DNA from 2 places in the Streptomyces sp. NPDC048389 genome. Region 2 is predicted to be linked to the other one. Evidence: riboswitches for the same ligand, from Rfam matches in the RefSeq annotation. Region 2 holds a riboswitch; the other holds the start of a gene.
The links. Region 2 has a riboswitch for cyclic di-AMP ahead of AB0903_RS08880 (transglycosylase family protein). Riboswitches for the same ligand answer to the same signal wherever they lie in the genome.
Positions count from the first base shown of each region.

Region 1 (6,501 bases), on a different contig from region 2:
GTGGTGGCCTTGGTCCCTTCGGCCGGTCCGGTGCCGCCGCCGACGAGGGTGGTCACCCCGGTGGCGAGCGCCTGCTCGACGAGGGTCGGCGAGACGAAGTGGACGTGCGCGTCTACGGCCCCGGCGGTGAGGATCTTCCCGTTGCCCGCGATGATCTCGGTCTCGGGTCCGATGACCAGGGCCGGGTGGACGCCGTCCATGGTGTCGGGGTTGCCCGCCTTGCCGATGCCGCTGATCCGCCCGTCGCGGAGAGCGATGTCGGCCTTCACCACGCCCCAGTGGTCGAGGATCACGGCCCCGGTGATCACCGTGTCGGGCGCGCCTTCGGCCCGTGTCGTACGGGCCTGGCCCATGGACTCGCGGATCACCTTGCCGCCACCGAACACCGCCTCGTCACCCGCGCGGCCGGGGCCGCCGGAGAGGTCGTCCTCGATCTCGACGAGCAGGTCGGTGTCGGCGAGGCGGATGCGGTCGCCGGTGGTGGGGCCGAACAGGTCGGCGTACACGGCGCGGTGCAGTTCAGCCATCGAGGTGCCCTCCGGTCTCTCCACGCAGCCCGGCCACGATCCGGCGGCCGGCGAGCGGTACGAGTTCCACATCGACGGGGATGCCGGGCTCGAAGCGGACGGCGGTGCCGGCGGCGACGTTCAGCCGCTTGCCGCGCGCGGCGGCGCGATCGAACTCGAGGCCGGGGTTGGCCTCGGCGAAGTGGTAGTGGGAGCCGACCTGAACCGGGCGGTCGGCGGCGTTGACGACGGTGAGGCGGGTGGTCTCGCGGCCCTCGTTGAGCACCACCGGGCCGTCACCGCAGAGGATCTCTCCGGGAATCATGAGCGCCACGCCCCTCAGAGGATCGGGTCGTGGACGGTCACGAGCTTGGTCCCGTCGGGGAATGTGGCCTCCACCTGGACGTCATGGATCATTTCGGCGATGCCCTCCATGACGTCGTCGCGGGTGAGCACCTTGCGTCCGGAGGCCATGAGTTCGCTGACGCTGCGGCCGTCGCGGGCGCCTTCGAGGATGTGCACGGTGATGAGGGCGACGGCTTCCGGATGGTTCAGTCGCACACCGCGCGCCTTGCGCTTCTGCGCCACGTCGGCGGCCACATGGATGAGAAGCCGTTCCTGCTCGTGCGGGGAGAGTTGCACGCGTCCACCTCAATGTCGTCCGGCTCGTGATCGCCGACCGTGATGACCGTAGCGCGCCTCAACGCTCTGTTGACTCGTGCGCGGGTGTTCCACGACCAGGCGTTGAACCTTACGGCGCGGTTTTTTCCGGCACTTTTCCGATGCGTTAACTGATCTTGGTTTCCCCGCACCGGGCTCCCCCACGTCCCGTTCCCGCACATCCGGTTCGCGGATCTCCGGTTCGCGGATCTCCGGTTCGCGGATCTCCGATTCGCGGATCCAGGGTTCGCGGATCCACGGGCCTCTCGTGACCGCTGCCCCCACCGCCACCTGATCGCGGTGATCGTGCCGGGCCCGGTCGCGGTGGAGCCGGCCCCGGGGGCTTCGACCGTCCGGCCACCCGGACCGCGCCGCGCGGCCCGCCCATCCGTGTCGCGGGTCCCACCGCGGCCTCATCCGTGCCGCGGCTCCCACCGCGGTCACCGGTCGGCTCGAGCAGCGATTCGAAGAACACGGCGACGCCTTCGACGTCCAGCGCGACGAGGAGGAGGCCGCCGCCAGGGCCGCGATCAAGGACCGACTCGTATACGGCGCCGTCGTCGCGCGGCTCTGCGCGCCACGCAGGCCCTGGTCGGGCGGGCAACCGCACTCAAGGAAGCCCTGACGCTCAAGCACATAGGGGGTGAGAACGAGGCGTACACGCACACGCTCACCGAAGCGCTGCGCGTGCTCGACGGCGAACGCAGGGCGAAACGGGTGACCATGCCGCCGGTTTCGACGAGTTGACGATCACTCCGCTGCTGTCAACCGCCGACGGGGTAACGGTGTTCGTCCCTCGTTCGGTGGAGCTTCGCCGAAGTCGTCGCGTGTCACAGGACTTGCGCGGCGTGACCACCGATCTGGCGCAATCGACTGCTTCTTCGCTGGTACGGCCATGCCTCCGGGTCATGGGACACGGGGCTCGACGGGCCTGTCCACCCGAAAGGGCCAGTCGTGATCAGGTTCACAAAAGCCGTTTCGGCTCGGAAATCGGACATGAGTGGGTAACGATCCGTGGGACGACAAGCCCCCGTCACCTCGACGGGGCGGTCCGGGCGGACGCTGAGTCCTGCCGCCGCACCGGACGTCTGGTCGACGGAAGTGCATCGGCAGGAGTGGAGGACCCGAGCAGTACGGCGTGACCGGCGACCCCGGGCACGCCTTGGGGTGAAGCCGCTGCGGCGGCCGGGCGTCTTCGCCGGTCCGAACCCGACAGGTCATCCTTCACAGGCGGCTGACGAAGGGTTGCGCATGACTGCGCAGATTGATCTCCCGCTCCTCTTCTCCCGTGCGGGTGCCGTATCGGCACTGACGATCGCCGCCGTGGGGGGCACACTCCTCACCCCGGGCGGCATCGCCCCGGCCCACGCGATCAGCAGCCACGCGAGCAAAGCGCTCAAGGTGGCGGCGTCGAAGCAGGGATCGCCGTACAGCTACGGCGCCACGGGTCCGAACAGCTTCGACTGCTCCGGGCTGACGTTCTACTCGTACAAGAAGGCCGGGAAAATACTGCCCCGGACGGCACAGCAGCAGTACAACCGGACCCGTCGTGTCTCCACATCCGACCGCCGACGCGGTGACCTGGTGTTCTTCCATTCCGGCGGTGCCGTGTACCACGTGGGCATCTACGCCGGCAACGGGAGGATCTGGCACTCCCCGAAGACGGGCGACGTGGTCCGGCTGGCCAAGATCTGGACGCGGAGCGTCAAGTACGGCCGGGTGCGCTGACGCCCCGGCAGTTCCCTTGCGGTGGCGCGCCGTCGGTATGCCGTCGGCTGGACGAGCAGCGTGGCGCCGAGCACGGTCGGCGCACCACCGGACACGGCCTGGGCGGCCACGGGCCGAGCCGGTCGACCGGCAGCGCCACTGTCGGGAACCGGATCAGCGCCCGACAACACGTCGACGCCCGTCGGCAGCGGAGTGCGCGGCAGCACCGCGGCGCTGATACGCGGCGCGCTCGAAGGGCGGGGTGCCCGTCCCGGGCCGGCCCCGTGGTGACGGCGTCGCCTGCCGTCGACGGGGCGGTCGCCTGCCGTCACACGTCCTGGCCGCGGTGCGGTCAGCTCTGCACGGGGACGGACCAGGGCAGCGCGATCCAGACCGTCTTGCCGCCCTCCGCGGTGGGCGTGACGGACATCCGTCCGCCGTACTCGGCGGTGAGGGTGCGGATGATGACCATGCCGCGGCCGTTGTCCTGGCGGACGGCGGCGGGCAGCCGCTGCGGCCACCGCGGATGGCTGTCGGTGACTCCGATGCACAACTCCTCGTCGCGTTCCAGCCACACGTCCACGGTGAACGTCGGCGACTGGCCGAAGGTGTGCTGAACGGCGTTGGTGGCGAGCTCGGACACGATCAGCCGGACGGTGTCGACGGCTTCGGCGTCGGGCTCGAGCCCCCACGCGCACACGGCGTCCGTGACATGTCTCCGCGCGGCGGAGACCGACGCCGGCTCGCTGGGCAGAGTGAGGGATGTTTCCTGATGATCTGCCATGGCGGCGCTGTCCCTTTCCCACCGCGGCCGGGCTCCGACTCGTAGCGGATGAAACGCAGGAACGGCCACGGATTACGGTTTCGCGTCAGACTGCCACTTATCGTGCTTGAGAAGCAGGGATCCTCCAAGATCCGTACATATCTGTCGCTCGAAGCGGTGAACTCTGCTACGGCAGAACGTATTTGAGGTCCGGGCAGAGGGCTCCGGCAGGGCAAGGGTCCCGAGCCTGGCAGGGCAGGGGCAGGGCAGGGCGGCGCAAGAGCGACGGTCCGGGCAGGGGCGAGGATCCGGGCGGGGCCGAGAGTCCGAGCCGGGCAGGGCCGAGAGTCCCGGCGGGTCCGGGAACGTACCGGCGGGGCCGGAACCGGTACCGGCAGCGGTTCTGGCGGCGTCGGGGTCAGCGGCCGGGGGCGGTCCCGATGATCGTGGAGAGCGCCGCGTCGATCTGCCTCTCGGCGAGATCGGCCCGGGCGGTGAGGCGGATCCGGGAGATCCCGTCGGGCACGGACGGCGGACGGAAGCACCCGACCACGAGCCCGGCCGCCCGGCAGTCCGCCGCCCAGCTCAGCGCCGCCTCAGGTGACGGCGCCTGAACGGAGACCACCGCGGCGTCCGGCGGGGCCGCCGTGAGCCCGGCGTCGGTCAGCCGGCGGTGCAGTGTCGCCGCCACCTCGCGCGCCCGGTCCGCGAGCCGGGGTTCACGCCGCAGCACCCGCAGGCTCGCGAGCGCGGCACCGGCCGCGGCGGGCGCCAGACCGGTGTCGAAGATGAACGTCCGCGCGGTGTTGACGAGGTGGTCGATGACGCGGGCGGGGCCGAGGACCGCCCCGCCCTGACTGCCCAGGGACTTGGACAGCGTCAGCGTGGCGACGGTGCCCGCCGCACCGGCCAGCCCGGCGGCGTCGAGGGCGCCGCGGCCGCCGGCACCGAGGACACCGAGCCCGTGCGCGTCGTCGACGACGAGCGCCGCGCCGTGCTCACGGCAGGCGTCGGCGAGACCCGGCAGCGGCGCGGCGTCGCCGTCGACGGAGAAGACCGAGTCGGTGACGGCGAGGGACCGACGGCCGGGGTGCGCGTCGAACGCCTTGCGTACGGCCTCCACGTCGGCGTGCGGAACGACGGCCGTCTCCGCCCGGGACAGCCGGCAGCCGTCGACGATGGAGGCGTGGTTGCCCGCGTCGGAGACGACGAGCGCGTCACGGCCGCTGAGCGCGGTGACCGCGGCGAGATTGGCCGCGTACCCGGAGGAAAGCACGAGGGCCGCCTCGAAACCGCAGAAGTCGGCGAGCTCGCCCTCCAGTTCGGCATGGAGCTCGGTGCTGCCGGTGACGAGACGGGAACCGGTGGCCCCCGCGCCCCACCGGCGGGCGGCCCGCACGGCGCCTTCGGTGACCTCCGGGTGCCGGGTGAGCCCCAGATAGTCGTTGCTCGCGAGATCCAGCAGGTCGCTGTCGGCGGCACGCGGCCGCAGCCTGCGGACCAGACCCGCGTGCTCGCGGCGGCGGGACTCGTCGTCGATCCAGTCGAAAGGATCCTGCGGCATGGTGGTCCGATCCTTTTGTAGGCAGCGGACAGACCCTAGCCCGCCTGGAGCAGGTGCCGGGTGTGGCCATGCACACACCTCCAAACAGCGCTGTTGTGGACTTCCTCCTTGGCCCGGGCCTGTGCCGTGCGCGAGGATCTGCGCCATGGACCTGCTGAACACGCTGGTGGAGAAGGGGCTGCGGCGCGAGCTGCCGACCCGTGAAGAAGCGCTCGCCGTACTGGCGACCTCCGACGACGATCTGCTCGAAGTGGTGACCGCGGCCGGCAAGGTGCGCCGGCAGTGGTTCGGACGGCGGGTGAAGCTGAACTATCTCGTCAATCTGAAGTCGGGCCTGTGCCCGGAGGACTGCTCGTACTGCTCCCAGCGACTGGGGTCGAAGGCGGAGATCCTCAAGTACACCTGGCTGAAGCCCGAGGAGGCGTCACAGGCCGCCGCGGCCGGTGTGGCGGGCGGTGCGAAGCGGGTCTGCCTGGTGGCGAGCGGGCGCGGGCCGACGGACCGTGACGTGGACCGGGTCTCGAAGACGATCGAGACGATCAAGGAGCAGAACGAGGGCGTCGAGGTGTGCGCCTGTCTCGGACTGCTCTCGGACGGTCAGGCCGAGCGGCTGCGCGACGCGGGCGCCGACGCGTACAACCACAACCTGAACACGTCCGAGGGGACGTACGGGGACATCACGACCACCCACACCTACGCGGACCGAGTGGACACCGTCACCAAGGCGCACGCAGCGGGCCTCTCCGCCTGCTCCGGGCTCATCGCCGGCATGGGCGAGAGCGACGAGGACCTGGTCGACGTCGTCTTCGCGCTGCGGGAGCTCGACCCGGACTCGGTGCCGGTGAACTTCCTGATCCCCTTCGAGGGCACACCGCTCGCCAAGGAATGGCACCTCACGCCCCAGCGGTGTCTGCGCATCCTCGCGATGACCCGGTTCGTCTGCCCCGACGTGGAGGTGCGGCTCGCGGGCGGGCGCGAGGTGCATCTGCGTTCGATGCAGCCGCTCGCGCTGCACCTCGTCAACTCGATCTTCCTGGGCGACTACCTCACCAGCGAGGGACAGGCCGGCCAGGCCGACCTGGACATGATCGCGGACGCCGGTTTCGAGGTGGAGGGCACGGACACGACGACCCTGCCCGGCCACCGCGCGACGGGCGGCGCCTGCGGGTCCGTGTGCGGTGACGGGGACGGCGGCGGCGAAAGCGGCTGCGCCAACGGCGCACCGACCGAGTCGGCAGCCGGATCGGCGGCGGACGTGGCGGCGAAGCCGGCCGCCGAGCCGACGGCGGCCCGTACGGACC
Region 1 is NZ_JBEZKP010000077.1:12,440-18,940, forward strand. It holds gene AB0903_RS31970 (urease subunit alpha) at 1-527, opposite strand, end outside; gene AB0903_RS31975 (urease subunit beta) at 520-831, opposite strand; gene AB0903_RS31980 (urease subunit gamma) at 846-1,148, opposite strand; partial or broken gene AB0903_RS31985 (hypothetical protein) at 1,734-1,913, shown strand; cyclic di-AMP (ydaO/yuaA leader) riboswitch at 2,230-2,414, shown strand; gene AB0903_RS31990 (C40 family peptidase) at 2,418-2,894, shown strand; gene AB0903_RS31995 (ATP-binding protein) at 3,226-3,657, opposite strand; gene AB0903_RS32000 (8-amino-7-oxononanoate synthase) at 4,055-5,200, opposite strand; gene bioB (biotin synthase BioB) at 5,346-6,501, shown strand, end outside.
Region 1: another riboswitch for cyclic di-AMP. It lies ahead of AB0903_RS31990 (C40 family peptidase); the one in region 2 lies ahead of AB0903_RS08880 (transglycosylase family protein).

Region 2 (6,501 bases):
GCTGGCGGCCGGGGAGAGCGGCCTGTTGGCGACCGGGGTGGAGGAACTGCTGCGCTACGACGGGCCGGTGGAGCTCGCGACCTGGCGGTTCGCCACCGAGCCGCTGACACTCGGCGGGCAGCGGATCGCGGCGGGCGACCCCGTACTCGTCGTCCTCGCGGCCGCCGACCGCGACCCGGAACGCTTCGACGCCCCCGACACGCTCGACCTGTCACGGACCGACAACCAGCATCTGGGGTACGGCCACGGCATCCACTACTGCCTCGGCGCCCCGCTCGCCCGGCTCGAGGGGCAGACCGCACTGGCCACTCTGCTCCGCAGAATGCCGGACTTGCGGCTTGCGGGAGATCCGGACGATTTGCGCTGGCGTGGGGGGCTCATCATGCGTGGATTGCGCACTCTGCCCGTTGAGTTCACAGTTCAAACAAGCTGACGCCACATCAACTCTGTGACTTTCACGTGATCTCCGCTGCATCGACTTGTGACTTACGTTCGAATGCGGCTACGTTCACCGTCATTCGGCAGGCGTCAGCAGGCCGCAAGAACCACCGTCGTCACGCGAAAGGCAACCGCATGCTCTCCGGGAACGGACGACACCGCCGACCCCGCCAGGCTCCGGCCCTCATCGTCGCGGCAGGGGTGACCGGTTCGGCCATCGCCATCCCGCTGCTCGGTGCGGGCTCGGCCTCCGCGGCGGAGGCGAGCACCTGGGACCGCGTCGCGGAGTGCGAGAGCGGCGGGGCCTGGAGCGCCGACTTCGACAACGGCTTCTACGGCGGGTTGCAGTTCTCGCAGGAGACCTGGGACACCTACGGCGGCACGGTGTACGCGCCGAGCGCCGACCTCGCGAGCCGCTCGCAGCAGATAGCGGTCGCGGAGAAGGTGCTCGCCGCCGAGGGGCCCGACGCCTGGCCCGCCTGCGGTCCGCTCGCCGGACTGAAGGACGACGGCGCGGACACCGGCGTCGACCCGGGCATCCTCCCGCTGCCGCGGCAGAGCGAAGCGCCGGCCGGTGAGCCGTCGTCGGACGCCTCCGACCCCCTCGGCGTTCTCGACCCGGCCGACCCTGAAGCCGGCCTGCCCGCCGGGGGCTCGTCGGACGCCTCGGGCTCCGCGGAGGACTCCGGCGCACCGGACGCCGGTGACGCCGCTGCGCCGTCCGGTGACGCGGCCGGCCGGCCGGCCCCCAAGGGCGACGACACCGGGGCGGCGCCGGCGGACGGTGCCACCGAGCCGACCCCGTCCGAAGAGGCTGTGACCGGCGCCGGCAAGCACCGCGGTGCGTCCGCCGGCGACGAGGCGGGCGCGGGCGAGCCGGGCGAGATCCGCGAAGGCGGCCGCCATGCCTCGCGGGGTGACGCCTCCGGCCGGAAGGGGGACGTCGCGGCAACCGGCCCCGGCGCGTACACCGTTCGGCCCGGCGACAACCTGTGTGACATCGCCGCCGCGCAGGAGGTGCCCGGCGGGTGGCCCGCCCTCTATGAGGCGAACGAGGAGACCGTCGGTTCGGACCCGGACCTCATCCTTCCCGGTCAGACGCTCGATCTGGGCCTGGAGCGGCGCTAGTTCAGGCGGTGGTTCGTAGGCTTATGTCCGCTTCGTTCGAGTGAGACAAGGGTCTCTTTGCCCCAACTGGGGCACAACGTCCCGCGAATTCGGCCACTCCGCCCCCCACCTGCGAAAACGGACATCCATGGGTGGTCGGTTCGGGCGTTTTCTCCCCGATGTTCGACTTTGAACATCGGGGAGTCCTGTGTCTACGGTCTGAACTGCTCGCCACCGCGGGCACCGTCGACCGATACGCCGAATCCTGCCGTCGGTCGGGGGGAACAGTCGTCGCTCAGAGCGCCGAAGGCAGGAGCGGGGGACCCAAGGTAAGCGCCGGGACCGTCCGTCCGGATCGAGAGATCCGCGGACCGGAGCCGGCTGGGGGTGAAGCCCGCGCGTCCCACGGACGTGCGGCCGGGCAACTCACAGGCCCGAACCCGACAGCTCACCTCGTAGGCGTCGGTGAGGAGAAGTTCCATGCTGCGTTCTTCCGGCAAGGCCAAGCACCGTCGCCCGTCGAAGATCACCCGTCTCGTCGCGCTCGCCGGTGTCGCCGGCGCCGCCATCGCCGCCCCGGTTCTCGGCGCGACCTCCGCCTCCGCCGCCACCGCCTCCGAGTGGGACGCCGTCGCCCAGTGCGAGTCCGGCGGCAACTGGTCCATCAACACGGGCAACGGCTACTACGGCGGCCTGCAGTTCTCCGCCTCCACCTGGGCCGCGTACGGCGGCACCGCCTACGCCTCGACCGCCGACCAGGCGTCCAAGGCCCAGCAGATCGAGATAGCCGAGAAGGTCCTGGCCGGTCAGGGCAAGGGTGCCTGGCCGAGCTGCGGCGTCGGCCTGTCCGGCGCCTCCTACGACGGCGGCTCCGCCGACACCGAGCCCGCCCAGCCGTCTCGGGAGCGCGCCGAGGCCCCCACCACGCGCTCCGAGCGTGCCGAGGCCCCCGCCCCCGCGGAGAAGGCCGAGAAGCCTGCCGCCGCCGCGCCCGAGGCCAAGGGCTTCAAGAAGGGCGACGGCGAGTACAAGGTCGAGGCCGGCGACACCCTGAGCAAGATCGCCGAGGCCGAGAAGGTCAAGGGCGGCTGGGAGAAGCTGTTCGAGCTGAACAAGGACATCGTCGAGGACGCCGACGTGATCTACCCGGGTCAGCAGCTCCACCTGAGCTGACCCCCTCCCCCCGCGGTCCGGCGGTCGTGGGGGGCACCCGTCTCCGAACGGAATCCGAGCACCCCGGCCCGGCGCGCCTTCCCCCCGTACGCGCCGGGCCGGGGCTCGGTCCGTTCGGGGGCCGGCGCCCGGGACGCCGGTTACCCGCGGGTAGAAACCGCCCCGTTTGTCCGGTCCCAAGGGTCTTGATGCCCTTTTTCGTCCCAGGGGGCGGGCATGGGCCGGGCCTTTGCCGCCAGGGCGGTTAGGCTCTTGCCGCAAGGCCAAGCAGACCTCTGCACCTTTTCTCGCGTCACATCCCAGAAGGAGATGCTCGTGCCGTCCATCGACGTCGTCGTAGCCCGGGAAATCCTGGACTCCCGAGGCAACCCCACGGTCGAGGTCGAGGTTGGCCTCGACGACGGCAGCACGGGTCGTGCTGCAGTTCCGTCCGGCGCCTCCACCGGTGCGTTCGAAGCTCTCGAGCTCCGCGACGGTGACAAGAACCGCTACCAGGGCAAGGGCGTCGAGAAGGCCGTCCTCGCCGTCATCGAGCAGATCGGCCCGGAGCTCGTCGGCTACGACGCCACCGAGCAGCGCCTGATCGACCAGGCGATGTTCGACCTGGACGCCACCCCGGACAAGTCCTCCCTCGGCGCCAACGCCATTCTCGGCGTCTCCCTCGCCGTGGCGCACGCCGCCTCCGAGGCGTCCGACCTGCCGCTCTTCCGCTACCTGGGCGGCCCGAACGCGCACCTGCTGCCCGTTCCGATGATGAACATCCTGAACGGCGGCTCGCACGCCGACTCCAACGTGGACATCCAGGAGTTCATGATCGCGCCGATCGGCGCCGAGTCCTTCTCCGAGGCGCTGCGCTGGGGCACCGAGGTCTACCACACCCTCAAGAAGGTGCTGAAGCAGAAGGGCCTGTCCACCGGCCTCGGCGACGAGGGCGGCTTCGCGCCGAACCTCGACTCCAACCGCGCCGCCCTCGACCTCATCCTCGAGGCGATCAAGGAAGCCGGTTACGCCCCGGGCAAGGACATCGCGCTCGCGCTCGACGTCGCCGCGTCCGAGTTCTACAAGGACGGCTCGTACGAGTTCGAGGGCAAGTCCCGCTCGGCCGCCGAGATGACGGAGTACTACGAGGAGCTCGTCGCCTCCTACCCGCTGGTCTCCATCGAGGACCCGCTGTTCGAGGACGACTGGGACGGCTGGAAGGTCCTCACCGAGAAGCTGGGCAGCAAGGTCCAGATCGTCGGCGACGACCTCTTCGTCACCAACCCGGAGCGTCTGGCCCGCGGCATCGAGGAAGCCGCCGCCAACGCGCTGCTCGTCAAGGTCAACCAGATCGGCTCGCTGACCGAGACCCTCGACGCCGTCGAGCTCGCGCAGCGCAACGGGTTCAAGTGCATGATGTCCCACCGCTCCGGCGAGACCGAGGACGTCACCATCGCCGACCTGGCCGTCGCCACCAACTGCGGCCAGATCAAGACCGGCGCCCCGGCCCGCTCCGAGCGCGTCGCCAAGTACAACCAGCTGCTGCGCATCGAGGAGATCCTCGACGACGCGGCGGTGTACGCGGGCCGCAGCGCGTTCCCGCGGTTCCGCTTCGCGGACCAGTAAGCGCAGCGGGCACGAGGGCTGATCACCGGCTGACGCCCTGTCGTCCGTACGTCCCCGGCCACGGTCCCGTACCGTGTCCGGGGACGTCGGCGTGTGAAGGGGAGGCGAGGGAATGGCGCGCAGGCCGCAAGCGGACAGGTTCTCCACCGCGACCAGGCTGCGGCTGCTCGGCGAGCAGACCGCCGCCCGCGTCTACCGCTCCCAGAACCGCCGCCAGGCCCGCCGCTCCCGGCTCACCGGCCGCGCGGCCTTCCTCGCCCTCGTCGTCTGTTCGCTCGTCGTGGCGCTCGCCTACCCGATGCGCCAGTACGTCTCCCAGCGGGCGGACATCGCCGAGCAGGAGCGCCTCCTGGACGAGGCACGCGCACAGGTCGAGCAGCTCAAGGACGAGAAGGCGCGCCTCCAGGACGACATGTACATCCGGCGGCTCGCCCGCGAGCATCTGCACTACGTGGTCCCGGGGGAGACCGGCTACACCATGATCGACCCCGAGGCCGCGGAGCGCCGCCGCGAAGAGGGCGGCGCGGCCGAACGGCCGTGGTACTCGAACGTATGGAACGGCGTGGACAGCGCCGACGGTCCGCAGCAGAAGTAGGCGCAGCAGAAGCAGCAGCCGCAGCAGAAGCCGCAGCAGAAGCAAGCGCACCGGCAGAATCAAGCGCAGCAGCAGAAGTCACCGAACAAGGCAGGCATGGAAACCCCTCCTCCCACCACCGAATCCACCGAGCCCACGGACGCGGACGTCGCCGCGTTCAAGGAGCAGCTCGGCCGGCCGCCGCGCGGTCTGCGCTCGATCGCGCACCGCTGCCCGTGCGGGCAGCCCGACGTGGTCGAGACCGCGCCGCGGCTCCCCGACGGGACCCCCTTCCCGACGCTGTACTACCTGACGTGTCCGCGAGCCGCCTCCGCGATCGGAACGCTCGAGGCGAACGGGGTCATGAAGGAGATGACCGAACGCCTGGCCGCAGACCCGGAACTCGCCGCCGCGTACCGGGCCGCCCATGAGGACTACATCGCCCGCCGTGACGCCATCGAGGTCCTGGAGGGCTTCCCCAGCGCGGGCGGCATGCCGGACCGGGTGAAGTGCCTGCACGTCCTGGTCGGCCACTCGCTGGCGGCCGGCCCCGGGGTGAACCCGCTGGGCGACGAGGCGATCGCGATGCTGCCCGAGTGGTGGGCGAAGGGCCCGTGCGTGACCCCGTGCGTGACCCCGTGCGGACAGGGAGAGGACGCCGCCGAATGACCCGCGTCGCCGCCGTCGACTGCGGCACCAATTCCATCCGCCTGCTCGTCGCGGACGTCGACCCGGCCACCGGCGGACTCGTCGACCTCGACCGCCGGATGACGATCGTCCGCCTCGGCCAGGACGTCGACCGCACCGGCCGGCTCGCCCCGGAGGCACTGGAGCGCACGTTCGCCGCCTGCCGCGAGTACGCCGCCGCGATCAAGGAGCACGGCGCGCACCGCCTGCGCTTCGTCGCCACGTCCGCGTCCCGGGACGCGGAGAACCGGGACGAGTTCGTCGCCGGGGTGCTCGGCATCCTCGGTGTGGAGCCCGAGGTGATCAGCGGCGAGGAGGAGGCCGAGTTCTCCTTCACCGGCGCCACGAAGTCCCTCGACGGCCGCTCCGACATCGGCAAGCCGTATCTGGTCGTCGACATCGGCGGCGGCTCCACCGAGTTCGTCGTGGGCGAGGAGCACGCCGGGGCGGCCCGTTCGGTCGACATCGGCTGCGTACGGATGACCGAGCGGCACGCGCCGGACAGCCCGGCGACGCCGGAGCAGATCGCCGCGATCACCGCGGACATCGAGGCGGCGCTCGACGAGGTCGAGAAGACCGTGCCCATCCGGCAGGTCCACACGCTCGTCGGGCTCGCCGGCTCGGTGACCACGGTCGCCGGGATCGCGCTCGGCCTCGACGCGTACGACTCCGAGGCCATCCATCACTCGCGGATCTCCTTCGAACAGGTCGAAGAGGTCACCACCATGCTGCTGAACTCCACGCACGACGAGCGCGCGGCCATCGGCGTGATGCACCCCGGCCGCGTCGACGTCATCGCGGCCGGGGCGCTGGTGCTGCTCACGGTCATGCGGCGGATCGGCGCCCGCGAGGTGGTCGTGAGCGAACACGACATCCTCGACGGCATCGCGATCAAAGCGGCAGAGGACGCCCCATAG
Region 2 is NZ_JBEZKP010000008.1:123,749-130,249, forward strand. It holds gene AB0903_RS08870 (cytochrome P450) at 1-433, shown strand, start outside; gene AB0903_RS08875 (transglycosylase family protein) at 574-1,566, shown strand; cyclic di-AMP (ydaO/yuaA leader) riboswitch at 1,837-2,022, shown strand; gene AB0903_RS08880 (transglycosylase family protein) at 2,029-2,718, shown strand; gene eno (phosphopyruvate hydratase) at 3,028-4,323, shown strand; gene AB0903_RS08890 (septum formation initiator family protein) at 4,436-4,918, shown strand; gene AB0903_RS08895 (DUF501 domain-containing protein) at 5,015-5,566, shown strand; gene AB0903_RS08900 (Ppx/GppA phosphatase family protein) at 5,563-6,501, shown strand.